DNA from 3 places in the Pseudomonas tohonis genome. Region 2 is predicted to be linked to each of the others. Evidence: predicted binding sites of a transcription regulator. Region 2 holds the regulator's gene; each other region holds the start of a gene.

Region 1 (5,011 bases), 1.7 Mb from region 2:
CCGCCGGCCACCAGGGTGCGACGCGCGGCATTGGCGCGACCGGCGGAAAGCTCCCAGTTGCCGAAATCCCCGGTGCCGGCGAACGGCTTGGCATCGGTGTGGCCGCTGATGCTGATCTTGTTCGGCACAGCCTTGATGGTCTCGGCCATGATCAGCAGGATGTCTTCGAAATAGGGCTGCAGGCGGGCGCTGCCGAGGTCGAACATGGGGCGGTTGGCAGCGTCCATGATCTGGATGCGCAGGCCGTCCTGGGTGATCTCGAAGAGGATCTGGTCCTTGAACTTGCGCAGCTCGGGGTTCTCGTCGACCTTGTTCTGCAGTTCCTGCAGCAGCATCTCGAGACGTTCCTTCTCGATCTGGTCGGCCAGGGTCTCGACCTGCTTGGCGTCGACCTGCTGGTTGGTCGAATCGATGGCCGCTTCCTGCGCGTCGGGCGCGTCCTTGAGTTCCGGATTGAGCGTGCGGTCCGGTGCCGGCGTCGGCGTGCCGCCGAGGTCGATCACATAGGGGCTGGCGCTTTCGGTGAAGCCGATGGGGTCCTGGAAGTAGCCGGAAATGGCCTTCTTCTGCTCGGGCGTCGCCGAGGACATCAGCCAGAGCACCAGGAAGAACGCCATCATTGCCGTGGCGAAGTCGGCGAACGCGATCTTCCACGCACCGCCGTGGTGCCCCGCCGCGTACTTCTTGACGCGTTTGACGATGATCGGCTGGTTGTTGTCCATGACTCAGTCTTCAGCTACCGCGCACGGCCTGCTCGAGCTCGCTGAAGCTCGGCCGGTGCGCAGGGAACAGGACCTTGCGCCCGAACTCCACCGCCAGCGAGGGCGGCATGCCGGAAGCCGACGCCACCAGGCAGGCCTTGATGGCTTCATAGACGTTGAGTTCTTCCTTGGCGTCGTGCTCCAGGGACACGGCAAGGGGGCCGAAGAAACCATAGGCCGCGAGAATACCGAGGAAGGTACCCACCAGGGCCGCACCCACGTGCTGCCCCAGTGCCGACTGCTCGACCTGGCCGAGCAGCGCCATGGTCACCACGATGCCCAGCACCGCCGCCACGATGCCGAAGCCCGGCAGGCCGTCGGCGATGCGGTTGACCGCATGGGCCGGGTGCTCGAACTCCTCCTTCAGGCTGCCCAGCTCCATGTCGAACAGGCCTTCCAGTTCGTGGGGCGCCATGTTGCCGGAGGACATGATGCGCAGGTAATCGCTGATGTAGGCGACCATCCCCGCGTCCTTGAGGATCGCCGGGTACTTGCTGAAGATCGGGCTGGCCGCCGGGTCCTCGATGTCGGCCTCGATGGCCATCATCCCTTCACGGCGGCTCTTGTTGAGGATTTCGTAAAGCAGGCGCAACACTTCCAGGTAGAACGCGTGGGTGAAACGCGAGCTGAACATCTTCAGCGACTTTTTCAGTACATGCATGAAGGTGCTGCCCGGGTTGGCCTGGAGGAAGGCCCCGAGCGCCGCGCCACCGATGATCAACACCTCGAAAGGCTGTATCAGGGCACCAATCTTGCCGTGGGAAAGGACATATCCGCCGAGAACGGTGGCGAATACGACGATGATGCCGATTATTTTTGCCATAAAGTGAGACTTGAAGGGTCAGTAATAGGGTTATGAAAACAACCCTTCTAATTATCGGAACTTATGCGCCAGACTATAGCCAGTTAAGGCGAAAAGCCAGTTTGGCTCAACCCGCATGAAGACGCAGATGGCCCTACCACGCACCCTCGACGCCTGGATCAAGCAACTGGATGGCGTCCGTCTACCGATCCCGGCCGAGAGCCACGAACGGGTGCGCAGGGCGCTGGGCGACAGCCGCCGTTCCATGCGCGAGATCGCCGACCTGATTCAGGATAGTCCCGCCCTGGCCCTGAGCATCATGCGCGAGGCGAACCGCTCCGGTTCTTCCCTCGACAGCCCGGCGGAAAGCCTCGAAGTGGCCCTTACCCGCCTTGGCCTGAAACGCTCGGAAGAGCTGCTCGCGCGTCTCCCCGCCGTCGACGAAGCCAACATTCCCCTGGCGCTGCGCCAGTTGCAGCTCATCAGCCAGCACGCCTCGCAGCAGGCCAGCGGCCTGTTCGCCGCCCGCCTCGCACGCCTCTGGCAGGAAATCCACTGGAACAGCCTGCTCTTCCTCTCACCGCTGTGGCCGCTGCTGGCGCTGCACCCGCAGTTGTTCGCCGCCTGGGAAACCCGCGTCATCGTCCGTGGCGAGCCGGCGCTCAAGGTGGAGGTCGAACTCCTCGGCGTGCCGCTGCTCAAGCTGTGCCAGGCCCTGGCCGAGCACTGGAAGCTGCCGGACTTGATCACCTACGGCTACCGCCTGCTCAATGCCGACCGGCGCATGCTGGTCAAGGCCCTGCACATCGCCCGCGACAACGAACACCCGTTGCACCAGCAGCAACTGCTCGACGCCGATCCAGCCCTGCGCCGCTGGCTCACCCAACCCGGCAACACGGTCCTGCTGGCCAACGGCCTGGCCGTCTCCGCCCACGACTCCTGGGCCTGCGATCACAGCCTGCGCTGGCAACGCCTGACCGGCCTCTATATGCAGCTGCCGCTGACCGAGTTGCAGCAGCTCATCCATCAGCACGCCGTGGACAGCGCACGCAAGCACGCACGCAGCGACCTCTGGCACCCCGCACAAGCGCTGATCTGGCCCTGGGACTGCAGCCGCTGGCCGACCGAGGAAGTGAAACCGACGCCGCCTCCTGCCGCCGCGCTCACCGAGTGGCGCCAGCATTGCGGCCTGTTGCTAAAAGAGCCCAGCGCCTTCGCCAACATCGTCCAGCTCACCGCCTGCGCCCGCGATGCGCTCGCTGCCTGCGGCATGCGCCGCAGCCTGATCCTCCTCGCCGACCGCACCCAGAGCAGGCTGATGGTGCAACAGAGCGCCGGCCTGCCCAAGGAAGCCGCCAGCCTGGCCCTGGACCCCGCGCAGAGCCAGGTGCTGCGCCGCCTGCTCGCGCAGCCCGGACAACTGCGCCTCACGCCGGAGAACGCCGCGCAGTACTCGGCGCTGTTTCCCGGCAACCTCAAGGCCTTGTTCCCCGCCGACCACCTGCTGCTGCGCTCCATCCCCGCCAATGGCCGGGTCGCGCTGCTGGTGATCGCCGACCAGGGCGGCCAGCCCTTCGCCGACGTGAGCCTCCAGGCATTCGGAAAGACGGTGCAATGCATCGAGCGCGCCCTGGCCAGCTTTGCCACGCGCGGCCGCTGACCTTTCCGCTACAATCCGCCTTTTTCACCCATCCCCGGAGTCTTCAATGTCCGCCTTTTCCGGCTTGCCGCTGGTCATCGAACCGGCCGACCTGGCAGCGCGACTCGATGCGCCCGACCTGATACTGGTGGACCTGACCAGCGCCGCGCGCTATGCCGAAGGCCACATCCCCGGAGCCCGCTTCGTCGACCCCAAGCGCACCCAGCTCGGCCAGCCCCCCGCGCCCGGCCTGCTGCCCGCCACGGCCGACCTCGAGACCCTGTTCGGTGAACTCGGCCAGCGCACCGATGCCACCTACGTCGTCTACGACGACGAGGGCGGCGGCTGGGCCGGCCGCTTCATCTGGCTACTGGATGTGATCGGCCACCGCCGCTACCACTACCTGAACGGCGGCCTGCACGCCTGGCTGGCCGATGGCCGCGAGACCTCCACCCAGGTCCCGGATGCGGCCGGTGGCCCGCTGCCGCTGGTGATCCACGACGAACCCACCGCCACCCGCGAGTACCTGCAAGCCCGTCTCGGCGCCGCTGACCTCGCCATCTGGGACGCCCGCGGCCCCGGCGAATACGCCGGCACCAAGGTCCTGGCGGCCAAGGGTGGCCACATCCCGGGGGCGGTGAACTTCGAATGGACCGCCGGCATGGACCCGCAGCGCGCCCTGCGCATCCGCGAGGACATCGCCGAGATCCTGCAGTCGCTCGGCATCACCCCGGACAAGGAAATCGTCACCCACTGCCAGACCCACCACCGCTCCGGCTTCACCTACCTGGTGGCCAAGGCGCTGGGCTACCCCCGCGTGAAGGGCTACGCCGGCTCCTGGTCGGAGTGGGGCAACCACCCGGATACCCCTGTCGAGGCCTGAGCCTCCGGTAAACAAGGAACACCCATGAAAGAACGCCTGTTCATCATCAGCCAGTACCTGCTGCCCCATCACCTGCTCTCGCGCCTGGCCGGTTGCGTGGCGGAATGCCGCGTGCGCTGGTTCAAGAACGCCTTCACCGCCTGGTTCGCCCGCCGCTACCAGGTGAACATGAGCGAGGCCCTGGTCGAGGACCTCACCGCCTACGAGCACTTCAACGCCTTCTTCACCCGTGCCCTGAAAGACGGCGCCCGCCCGCTCGACCCGACCCCCGGCGCCATCCTCTGCCCCGCCGACGGTGCGGTCAGCCAGCTCGGCCCCATCGAGCACGGCCGCATCTTCCAGGCCAAGGGCCACAGCTTCAGCGTCCTCGAACTGCTGGGCGGCGACGCCGAGCGTGCGGCGCACTTCATGGGCGGTGACTTCGCCACCATCTACCTGTCGCCGCGCGACTACCACCGCGTCCACGCCCCGCTCGGCGGCACCCTGCGCGAGATGGTCTACGTGCCGGGCCGCCTGTTCTCGGTGAACCAGAGCACTGCCGAGAACGTGCCCGAGCTGTTCGCCCGCAACGAGCGCGTGGTCTGCCTGTTCGACACCGAGCGCGGCCCGATGGCCGTGGTGCTGGTGGGCGCGATGATCGTCGCCTCCATCGAGACCGTCTGGGCCGGCCTGGTGACGCCACCCAAGCGCGAGCTGAAGACCTTCCGCTACGACGAGGCCGCACGGGCACCGATCAGCCTGGAAAAAGGCGCTGAACTGGGCCGATTCAAGCTGGGCTCCACCGCCATCGTGCTCTTCGGACCGCAGCAGATCCGCTGGGCCGAAGGCCTCGCCGCCGGCAGCGCGGTCAGCATGGGCGAGCTTCTCGCCCTGCCCGCAGAGGCCTGATGAACCGGCCGGGCCGGGTGGAACGCAAGCCTGCGACC
Region 2 (5,011 bases):
GATCCATATCGTCCGGACGGCTCTCGAGCTCGACCAGCTGTTCGGACAATTGCTCCAATATTTCGCCGGCCTCAACCAGGAAGTCCTGGAGGATTTCTTCATCGGCGTCGAAGCTCATTCGGTTGCTCCCTAGAATCCAAGGCTGGATAACAGATCATCGACATCGACCTGACCGGACACGACATCATCACGCTTATCGGCATTGATCTGCGGACCTTCACCCCTGGAAGGCTCTTTTTGTTTTTCTTTTTCAGCCACGAGCTCCGCACGGTCGTGCTGGATGCCGGCGAAACGATCGACGTCGCTGGCCATCAGTACCAGTTTCACCAGGTTGCTCTCGACTTCGGTGACCAACTGGGTAACGCGCTTGATCACCTGGCCGGTCAGGTCCTGGTAGTCCTGAGCGAGAAGGATGTCGTTCATTCTGGACGAAAGCTGCTCGGTGTCGCGTTGACTGCGAGCAAGGAAGGTCTCGATACGCTTGGCCAGGTCGCGGAACGCATCCGCGCCAATTTCCCGACGCATGAAACGGCCCCACTCCTCACCCAGGCTCTGGGCTTCGTCGCCCAGCCCGTTGAGCAGCGGCGCGCTCTCCTCCACCAGGTCCATGGTCCGGTTGGCAGCCTTCTCCGTCATCTTCACCACGTAGGAGAGACGATCGGTGGCATCGGCGATCTGCGAGACCTCGGTGGCGTGGGGCAGGTGCGGGTCGATCTGGAAGTTGACGATCGCGGTGTGCAGCTCGCGCGTCAGCTTGCCGACTTCCTGGTAGAGCCCACGGTCACGGACCTTGTTGAGTTCGTGGATGAGTTGCACGGCATCGCCGAAATTGCCTTTTTCAAGGGTCTCGACCAGCTCGCGCGCATGGTTTTTCAGGGTCGACTCTAGGTCTCCCGATTGGGAATCTTTCTGGTCCATGGCGTCCTCGCGACTGGCATCAGCCGTTGACCCGTTCGAAGATCTTCTCGATCTTCTCTTTGAGCACCTGGGCGGTGAAAGGCTTGACCACATAGCCATTCACACCGGCCTGGGCCGCTTCGATGATCTGGTCACGCTTGGCCTCGGCCGTCACCATCAGCACCGGCAGGTGCTTGAGGCGCTCGTCGGCACGCACGGCGCGCAACAGATCGATCCCGGTCATGCCGGGCATGTTCCAGTCGGTGACCAGGAAATCGAAATTGCCACTGTGCAGCATGGGTAGAGCGGTGGTGCCATCATCGGCCTCTGCGGTATTGGTGAAACCCAAGTCACGCAGGAGGTTCTTGATGATGCGTCTCATCGTCGAGAAATCGTCCACGATGAGGATTTTCATGTTCTTGTCCAAATCGACCTCCGTACAGTCCTAAACGCCCCCGAATAACGGGGGCGTCGATCAATCGAAAAACCGGCGTGCCGATCAGTGTGCTCGCCATTCGCCCAGCCGCGACCGCAAACGCGCGGCACATTGGCTGTGCAACTGGCTCACACGCGATTCACTGACCCCCAGCACTTCGCCGATTTCCTTCAAATTCAGCTCTTCGTCGTAATACAGCGCCAGTACCAGGCGCTCTCGTTCCGGCAGATTGGCGATGGCGTCAGCCAGCGCCGCCTGGAAGCGCTCGTCTTCCAGATCATTCGAAGGTTCGAGATGGGTGACTCCGGTATCTTCGTGCGTCGCGCCATGCTCACCGTCCTGCAACAGGTCGTCGAAGCTGAACAGGCGACTGCCCAAAGTGTCGCTCAGGATGCCGTAGTAATCTTCGAGACTCAATCCAAGTTCGGCCGCAACTTCCTGATCTTTAGCGTCTCGCCCGGTTCTCGCCTCAATTTTCCGGATGGCATCGCTCACCATCCGGGTGTTGCGGTGGACCGAACGTGGTGCCCAGTCCCCCTTCCTCACTTCGTCGAGCATGGCACCGCGGATGCGGATGCCGGCGTAGGTCTCGAAACTGGCGCCCTTGCTGGAATCGTATTTCTTCGAGGCTTCGAGCAGGCCGATCATGCCGGCCTGCATCAGGTCCTCCACCTGCACGTTGGCCGGCAGGCGGCCCAGCAGGTGGTAGGCGATACGTTTGACCAGCGGCGCGTAGCGCTCGATCAACTGGTGCTGGGAATCCCTAGCCTGTGCCTTGTTGTACATACGAAGTCCACTAGCGGGTGTCATATGGCCGAATCCGCGATCGGTTGCTGCACCAGGCGCTCGACGAAGAACTCCAGATGACCGCGTGGGTTAGCCGGCAGGGGCCAGCTATCCACCTTCTGGGCAATCGCCTTGAACGCCAGGGCGCACTTCGAGCGCGGGAAGGCTTCGTAAACCGCGCGCTGCTTCTGCACGGCCTTGCGTACGGATTCGTCATAGGGCACCGCACCGACGTACTGCAAGGCCACATCCAGGAAGCGATCAGTCACTTTTGTCAGCTTAGCAAAGAGGTTGCGACCCTCCTGTGGACTGTGTGCCATGTTGGCCAATACGCGGAAACGGCTCATGCCGTAGTCGCGTTTGAGGAGCTTGATCAAAGCATAGGCGTCGGTGATGGAAGTGGGTTCGTCACAGACGACCACTATCACTTCCTGTGCCGCACGCACGAAGCTGACCACCGCATCACCGATACCGGCGGCGGTGTCGATCACCAGCACATCGAGGTTGTCGCTGATCTCGCTGAAGGCCTGGATCAGGCCGGCGTGCTGCATGGGCGAGAGCTGCACCATGCTCTGGGTGCCGGAAGCGGCCGGCACGATGCGTACGCCCCCCGGCCCTTGCAGCAGCACGTCACGCAGGTCGCACTCGCCGGCGATCACGTCGGCGAGGGTGCGCTTGGCGGTGAGGCCGAGCAGCACGTCGACGTTGGCCAGGCCGAGGTCGGCGTCCAGCAGCATCACCCGGCGACCGAGATCGGCGAGGGCCAGCGAGAGGTTCACCGACACATTGGTCTTGCCGACGCCACCCTTGCCGCCGGTCACAGCAATCACCTGTACGGGATGCAAACTACCCATTTATCACACCTTGTCTCACGTCGACTGGGCCACTTGGCGGGCTCGTGCCACTCATCCGGAGTGGCTGGGGGTTCTAACCGACTCGGCGGGCCGGATTCTGGTACAGGCCGGCGAAGAGGTCGGCCATGGCTTCTTCGCTGGGGTCTTCCGGGGTCTGCAGGCTGACCGCACGACTCACCAGCTGGTGGCTGCGGGGCACCTGCAGGTCATCCGGAATCCTAGGCCCATCAGCGAGATAGGCTACCGGGAGATGCTGGCCGATAGCCAGTCCTAAAACCTCTCCCAGGCTCGCCGCTTCGTCGAGCTTGGTCAGGATGCAGCCGGAAAGACCGCAGCGCTTGTAACTATGGTAGGCCGCCTTTAGCACTTGGCTCTGACTGGTTGCAGCCAGCACCAGATAATTCCTGGCTTTGACCCCTCTGCTGGCCAACGTTTCCAACTGCATTTTAAGCGCAGGATCGGCTGCCGGCAGGCCCGCCGTATCGATCAGCACCACGCGCTTGCGCGCCAGGGGTGCCAGGGCCTGGGTCAGGGACTGGCCCGGGTCGACGTGGGTCACGGAGACGTTGAGGATGCGGCCGAGGGTCTTGAGTTGCTCCTGGGCGCCGATGCGATAGCTGTCCATGCTCACCAGGGCGATCTGCTGGGCGCCGTACTTGAGCACGTAGCGCGCAGCCAGCTTGGCCAGGGTGGTGGTCTTGCCCATGCCGGCGGGGCCGACCAGGGCGATCACCCCGCCCTCCTCCAGCGGCTCCTGCTGCGGGGTGCGGATGGCGTGGGCCAGGTGGGCGAGCACCATGCGCCAGGCCTGGCGCGGGTCCTTGACCGAGGCGACGCGCTCCATCAGCGCCCGCGACAGTTCGGCGGACAGGCCCATGCGCTGCAGGCGACGCCAGAGGCCGGCCTGCTGCGGGCGGCGGCTCTGCATCTGGCCCCAGGCGATGGAGCCGAGTTGTACTTCGATCAGCTCACGCAGGCCGTTGAGCTCGAAACGCATGGCGTCCAGGCTGCGCTGGTCGGCGGCGGCCGGCGCGGCGGGCCTGGCCGGAGCGGCGGCGGGAGACGGGGCCACCGGCGCGGCGGACGGGCGCTCCAGGCGCGACGAACGCATGGCGGCGGCGAGGCTTTCCGGGGACAGCTCCGAGCGGTCGGCGATCAGCTGGCGGTTCTTGCCGGCATCGGCCTGGCCACCGCGGTTGCTCAGCTCCGCGTGGGCCTCGGCGATGCGGGCCTGGGTGCGGCGCAGCTCGGCTTCGAGGGCCGGGTTGGGCTTGCTCGGCGCGGGAGCCGGCATGGGATAGTCGAGCGCGGCGGTGATCTCCACGCCACCTGCGACCCGACGGGTGCCGATGATGGAGGCATCCGCGCCCAGTTCGTCCCGCACCAGTTTCATGGCCTGGCGCATATCCGCAGCGAAGAAGCGTTTGACCTGCATGGCCTGTGACCTCGGTTAGTTCTGCCCCACAGTCGCGACTATGGTGACCTGCTTGTTGTCCGGTATTTCCTGGTAGGCCAGTACGTGCATGGTTGGCACGGCGAGCCTTGCGAAGCGCGACAGCATCGCCCGGATCGGCCCGGCCACCAGCAGGATGGCCTGCTTGCCGAGCATCTCCTGGCGCTGCGCCGCTTCAACCAGGGAACGTTGCAGCTTCTCGGCCATGCCAGGCTCCAGGAGGATGCCATCCTCGGAGCCTTGCCCGGCCTTCTGCATGCTACTGAGCAATATCTGTTCCAACCTGGGTTCCAGGGTGATCACAGGCAGCTCCGGCTCTAGTCCCACAATGCTTTGCACGATTGCGCGGGCGAGCGCCACGCGAACCGCCGCCACCATAGCGGCGGGATCTTGACTCTTCGGGGCGACGTTGGCGATCGCCTCGGCGATAGTGCGGATGTCGCGCACCGGCACCTGCTCCTGCAGCAGCGCCTGCAGCACCTTGAGCAGCGTCGAGAGCGACACCAGGCCCGGCACCAGTTCCTCGGCCAGCTTCGGCGAGCTCTTGGCCAGCAATTGCATGAGCTGCTGCACCTCCTCGTGCCC
Region 3 (5,011 bases), 910 kb from region 2:
GCGTCTTGCTGCTCGGTGTCGAGAGGGGTCGAATCCAGGCAAAAGAAAACCCGGCATCGGCCGGGCTTCCTTATATAGAGGGTGTTGGAGCAGGGACGTCAGTCGTCGTCTTCCATCCAGCCGCCCATCTCCTTCCAGCGGTTGACGATGCCGCAGAACAGCTCGGCGGTCTTCTCGGTGTCGTAGCGCGCGGAGTGGGCTTCGCGGCCGTCGAATTCGATGCCGGCCACCTGGCAGGCTTTCGCCAGTACGGTCTGGCCGTAGGCGAGGCCCGCGAGGGTCGCGGTGTCGAAGCTGGAGAAGGGGTGGAAGGGGTTGCGCTTGATCCCGGTGCGGTTCACCGCCGCGTTGAGGAAGCCCAGGTCGAAGCTGCTGTTGTGCCCCACGAGGATGGCACGCTTGCAGCCGCTCGCCTTGATCGACTTGCGCAGGCCCCGGAAGATTTCGTTCAGCGCGTGCTCCTCGCTAACCGCCATGCGCAGCGGGTGGTCGAGCTTGATGCCGGTGAACTCCAGCGCCGCCTGTTCGATGTTGGCGCCCTCGAAGGGCTCGACGCGGAAGAAGTGGGTGTGATCCGGGTAGAGGAACCCCTGTTCGTCCATGGCGATGGTGGTCGCCGCGATCTCCAGCAGGGCGTCGGTGGCCGCATTGAAGCCGCCGGTCTCGACATCCACCACCACCGGCAGGTAACCGCGGAAGCGGGCGGCCATCGGGTGGCGGGGACCTTGCGGCAGGCTGCCGTCGAGTTCTTCGTCGTACAGGTCTTCGCTCACGCGTTGTCCTCCAGCAGGCGCCAGCGCAGCGTCTCGCCAGCGCGCAGCGGGATCACGGTCTGCTCGCCGAGCGGCAGGCTCGCAGGGGCGGTCCATTCTTCACGGACCAGGGTGATGGTGTCGGTGTTGCGCGGCAGGCCGTAGAAGTCCGGGCCGTTCTTGCTGGCGAAGGCTTCCAGCTTGTCCAGCGCGTTGCGCTGTTCGAAGGCTTCGGCATAGAGCTCGATGGCGGCGTAGGCGGTGTAGCAGCCGGCGCAACCGCAGGCCGCTTCCTTCGCGTGCTTGGCATGCGGTGCCGAGTCGGTGCCGAGGAAGAAGCGCTCGCCGCCACCGGTGGCCGCGTCCAGCAGGGCTTCCTGGTGCACGTTGCGCTTGAGGATCGGCAGGCAATAGAAGTGCGGGCGGATGCCGCCGACGAGCATGTGGTTGCGGTTGTACAGCAGGTGGTGGGCGGTGATGGTGGCACCGACGTTGGCCGAGGCCGACTCCACGAACTGCACGGCATCGCGGGTGGTGATGTGTTCGAAGACCACCTTCAGGGTCGGGAAGCGCTCGACCACGCGACGCAGGTGCTCATCGATGAAGACCTTCTCGCGGTCGAACACGTCGATTTCGCTGCGGGTGACCTCGCCGTGCACCAGCAGCAGCATGCCGACTTCGGCCATGGCTTCCAGGGCCGGGAAGATCGTGTCGATGCGGGTCACGCCCGAATCCGAGTTGGTGGTCGCGCCGGCCGGGTAGAGCTTGGCGGCATGCACGAAGCCGGAAGCCTTGGCCGCACGGATGTCCTCGGGGCTGGTGCGATCGGTGAGGTAGAGCACCATCAGCGGCTCGAAGCGGCTGCCGGCCGGGCGTGCGGCGAGGATGCGCTGGCGATAGCCGTCGGCCTCTTCGGCGTTGCGCACCGGTGGCACCAGGTTGGGCATGATGATGGCGCGGCCAAAGGTGCGCGCGGCATCGGCGACTGTGTGGGACAGCACGGCACCATCGCGCAGATGGATGTGCCAGTCGTCGGGGCGCAGCAAGGTCAAACGGTCGGACATGGGGGGGCTTCCAGGCGGGCAAAACTCGTCGTGCATGCTACCGGAAAAGCTTTTTCGGGGCACGCGGGGCTTGTGTTTCAGGGCGTCGGCGGCTTTTCACGATGTGACGGGGGAGGGCGCCATGGCTGGCCTTCTCCTACGAGGGCGTGCGTCGAATCCACTCAAGTTTTAACCGACGCCACCGATAGCCCTGGGGAGTGCAGAAATTTCCCCGTGGAGCCCGCCGCCGTGCGCCAGCGCTATGTCGCCCTGCTCAGCCTGTTCGCCAGCCTTCCGGCCATGGCCATTACCTTCCAGACGCGCCTGGAGAAGGCCGAATGGACGGTCGAGGGGGACAAGTTCGAATGCCGCCTGTCGCAACCGATCACCGATTTCGGCAGCGGCGAGTTCGTACGTCGCGCGGGAGAACAGGTGACGTTCCGCATCAAGGCCCGCGAGCGCTGGCTGGGCGCAGGCTCCGCCACCCTGCTGGCCGCCGCCGCGCCCTGGCAGCCCGGACGCGGCGACATCAACCTCGGCGCGGTCAGTGTCGGCAATGGCGATGTGCCCTTCAACAGTTCCCAGCTCCAGGGCGGGCGCCTGCTCGCCGGCCTGCTGGAAGGGCGCAGCCCGCTGGTGCGCCACCGCACCCTGCAGGGGGGCGATGCCATCGAGGTGCGCCTGTTGCCGGTGAAGTTCAACAAGGCCTACAACGACTACCTCGCCTGCACGACCAAGCTGCTGCCGGTCAACTTCGACCAGATCAAGAACGCCCAGGTCGGCTTCGCCGGCGGCGGCACGGCGCTGGACGAGATGGCGCGGGCCCGGCTGGAGATCATCCTCGACTACCTGAAGGCCGATCCCAGCGTCAATCACCTCGAAATCGACGGCCATTCCGACAACGCCGGCAACCGCCTGACCAACCGCGACCTGTCGCGCCGCCGCGCCCTGGCCGTGTACGACTACTTCAAGGCCAACGGCATTCCCGAGTCGCACATGGTCATGCGCTTCCACGGCGAGCGCTACCCGTTGGTGCCCAACAACAACGAAGCCAACCGCGCGAAGAACCGCCGCGTCACCCTCAGCCTGTCCCGCGAGGCCGAGGCCCCTCCTGCCGAAGCCCCCGCAGCCGCTCCCGCACCGATCATCCCCGAGGCCGACAAGGCCACCCAGGGCGCTGCTTCCTGATCCTGCCCGGGTCGATTGGACGAAAGAATCTGTCGCTTGGTCGTCATTGCCTGTCGCGCCACTGTAATTTGGCCGCCAGGGTCAGTAGAATCACGGGTTTTTCGTACAACCCCGTGGAGTTGATGGCATGGCGGACGTGAAGAAGGTTGTCCTGGCGTATTCCGGTGGCCTGGACACCTCGGTAATCCTCAAGTGGCTGCAAGACACCTATAACTGCGAAGTGGTGACCTTCACCGCCGACCTCGGTCAGGGCGAAGAGGTCGAACCGGCCCGCGCCAAGGCCCAGGCCATGGGCGTCAAGGAAATCTACATCGACGACCTGCGCGAAGAATTCGTCCGCGACTTCGTCTTCCCGATGTTCCGCGCCAACACCATCTACGAAGGCGAGTACCTGCTGGGTACCTCCATCGCCCGCCCGCTGATCGCCAAGCGCCTGATCGAGATCGCCAACGAGACCGGCGCCGACGCCATCTCCCATGGCGCCACCGGCAAGGGCAACGACCAGGTCCGCTTCGAGCTGGGCGCCTACGCGCTGAAGCCGGGCGTGAAGGTGATCGCCCCCTGGCGCGAGTGGGACCTGCTGTCCCGCGAGAAGCTGATGGACTATGCCGAGAAGCACGCCATCCCGATCGAGCGCCATGGCAAGAAGAAGTCCCCGTACTCCATGGACGCCAACCTGCTGCACATCTCCTATGAAGGCGGCGTGCTGGAAGACACCTGGACCGAGCACGAAGAGGACATGTGGAAGTGGACCAAGTCGCCGGAAGCGGCGCCGGACACCCCCACCTACATCGAGCTCACCTACCGCGCCGGTGACATCGTCGCCATCGACGGCAAGGACATGACCCCGGCCCAGGTGCTGACCGAGCTGAACCGCATCGGCGGCGAGAACGGCATCGGCCGCCTCGACATCGTCGAGAACCGCTACGTCGGCATGAAGTCCCGTGGCTGCTACGAGACCCCCGGCGGCACCATCATGCTGCGCGCCCACCGCGCCATCGAGTCCATCACCCTGGACCGCGAAGTGGCCCACCTGAAAGACGAGCTGATGCCCAAGTACGCCAGCCTGATCTACACCGGCTACTGGTGGAGCCCCGAGCGCCTGATGCTGCAGCAGATGATCGACGCCTCCCAGAGCAACGTGAACGGCGTCGTGCGCCTGAAGCTCTACAAGGGCAACGTCATCGTGGTTGGCCGCAAGTCCGACGACTCGCTGTTCGACGCCAACATCGCGACCTTCGAGGAAGACGGCGGCGCCTACAACCAGGCGGACGCGGCGGGCTTCATCAAGCTCAACGCCCTGCGCATGCGCATCGCCGCCGGCAAGGGTCGCAAGCTGTTCTGATAAGCTGAGCGCCCGTGCCAACGGAACCCCGGCCACGAGCCGGGGTTCTGCTTTTATAAGCCCCGATCGGGCAACGAAGAGGAATCCCTGATGAGACTGCTGCATACCATGCTGCGCGTCGGCGACATGGACAAATCCATCGCCTTCTACACCGAAGTCCTGGGCATGACCCTGCTGCGTCGCAAGGACTACCCGGACGGCCAGTTCACCCTGGCCTTCGTCGGCTACGGCAACGAAGCCGAGAACAGCGTCATCGAGCTGACCTACAACTGGGGCGTGGACACGTACGAGCTGGGCACCGGCTACGGCCATATCGCCCTGGAAGTGGCCGATGTCTACAAGGCCTGCGAAGACATCCGCGCCCGTGGCGGCAAGATCACCCGCGAGCCGGGTCCGATGAAGCACGGCACCAGCATCCTGGCCTTCGTCGAAGACCCGGACGGCTACAAGATCGAACTGCTCTCGCCCTCGCGCAACGACTGAGCCGCCAGAGCCTGAAAAGCCCCGCCGATGCGGGGCTTTTTTTGTCTGCAGGTTGGGCCCAGGCGCGAAGCCCAACGCGTCCATGTTCGGCCCCCGGCGTTGGGCCTCGCAGGCCCGGCGCCAACCTGCGGGATGTGAAACCCGACCAACAAAAAGCCCCGCATCGGCGGGGCTTTCGGGCGGCTTCACAGATCAGAAGT

What was found. Region 2 encodes FliA, which starts transcription of late flagellar genes. Its sites were predicted from a motif close to CTAAAGTTTNNNNNNNNNNNGCCGNTAA; they were not measured.
Region 1: a site for FliA is predicted at 1,636-1,663, ahead of motA (flagellar motor stator protein MotA). Genes of this name have one in related genera too.
Region 3: a site for FliA is predicted at 1,977-2,004, ahead of HSX14_RS24100 (flagellar protein MotY). Genes of this name have one in related genera too.

Annotation. Positions count from the first base shown of each region.
Region 1 covers NZ_AP023189.1:6,022,607-6,027,617, forward strand. Annotated here, with positions in the region: gene motB (flagellar motor protein MotB) at 1-722, opposite strand, end outside; gene motA (flagellar motor stator protein MotA) at 733-1,584, opposite strand; gene HSX14_RS27660 (HDOD domain-containing protein) at 1,700-3,223, shown strand; gene rhdA (thiosulfate sulfurtransferase) at 3,270-4,085, shown strand; gene asd (archaetidylserine decarboxylase) at 4,110-4,973, shown strand.
Region 2 covers NZ_AP023189.1:4,340,352-4,345,362, forward strand. Annotated here, with positions in the region: gene HSX14_RS19610 (chemotaxis protein CheA) at 1-118, opposite strand, end outside; gene HSX14_RS19615 (protein phosphatase CheZ) at 130-918, opposite strand; gene HSX14_RS19620 (chemotaxis response regulator CheY) at 938-1,312, opposite strand; gene fliA (RNA polymerase sigma factor FliA) at 1,397-2,143, opposite strand; gene fleN (flagellar synthesis regulator FleN) at 2,140-2,973, opposite strand; gene flhF (flagellar biosynthesis GTPase FlhF) at 3,047-4,408, opposite strand; gene flhA (flagellar biosynthesis protein FlhA) at 4,424-5,011, opposite strand, start outside.
Region 3 covers NZ_AP023189.1:5,249,062-5,254,072, reverse strand. Annotated here, with positions in the region: gene rnt (ribonuclease T) at 99-773, opposite strand; gene pyrC (dihydroorotase) at 770-1,816, opposite strand; gene HSX14_RS24100 (flagellar protein MotY) at 2,045-2,983, shown strand; gene HSX14_RS24095 (argininosuccinate synthase) at 3,111-4,328, shown strand; gene gloA (lactoylglutathione lyase) at 4,419-4,811, shown strand; gene HSX14_RS24085 (PA3496 family putative envelope integrity protein) at 5,004-5,011, opposite strand, start outside.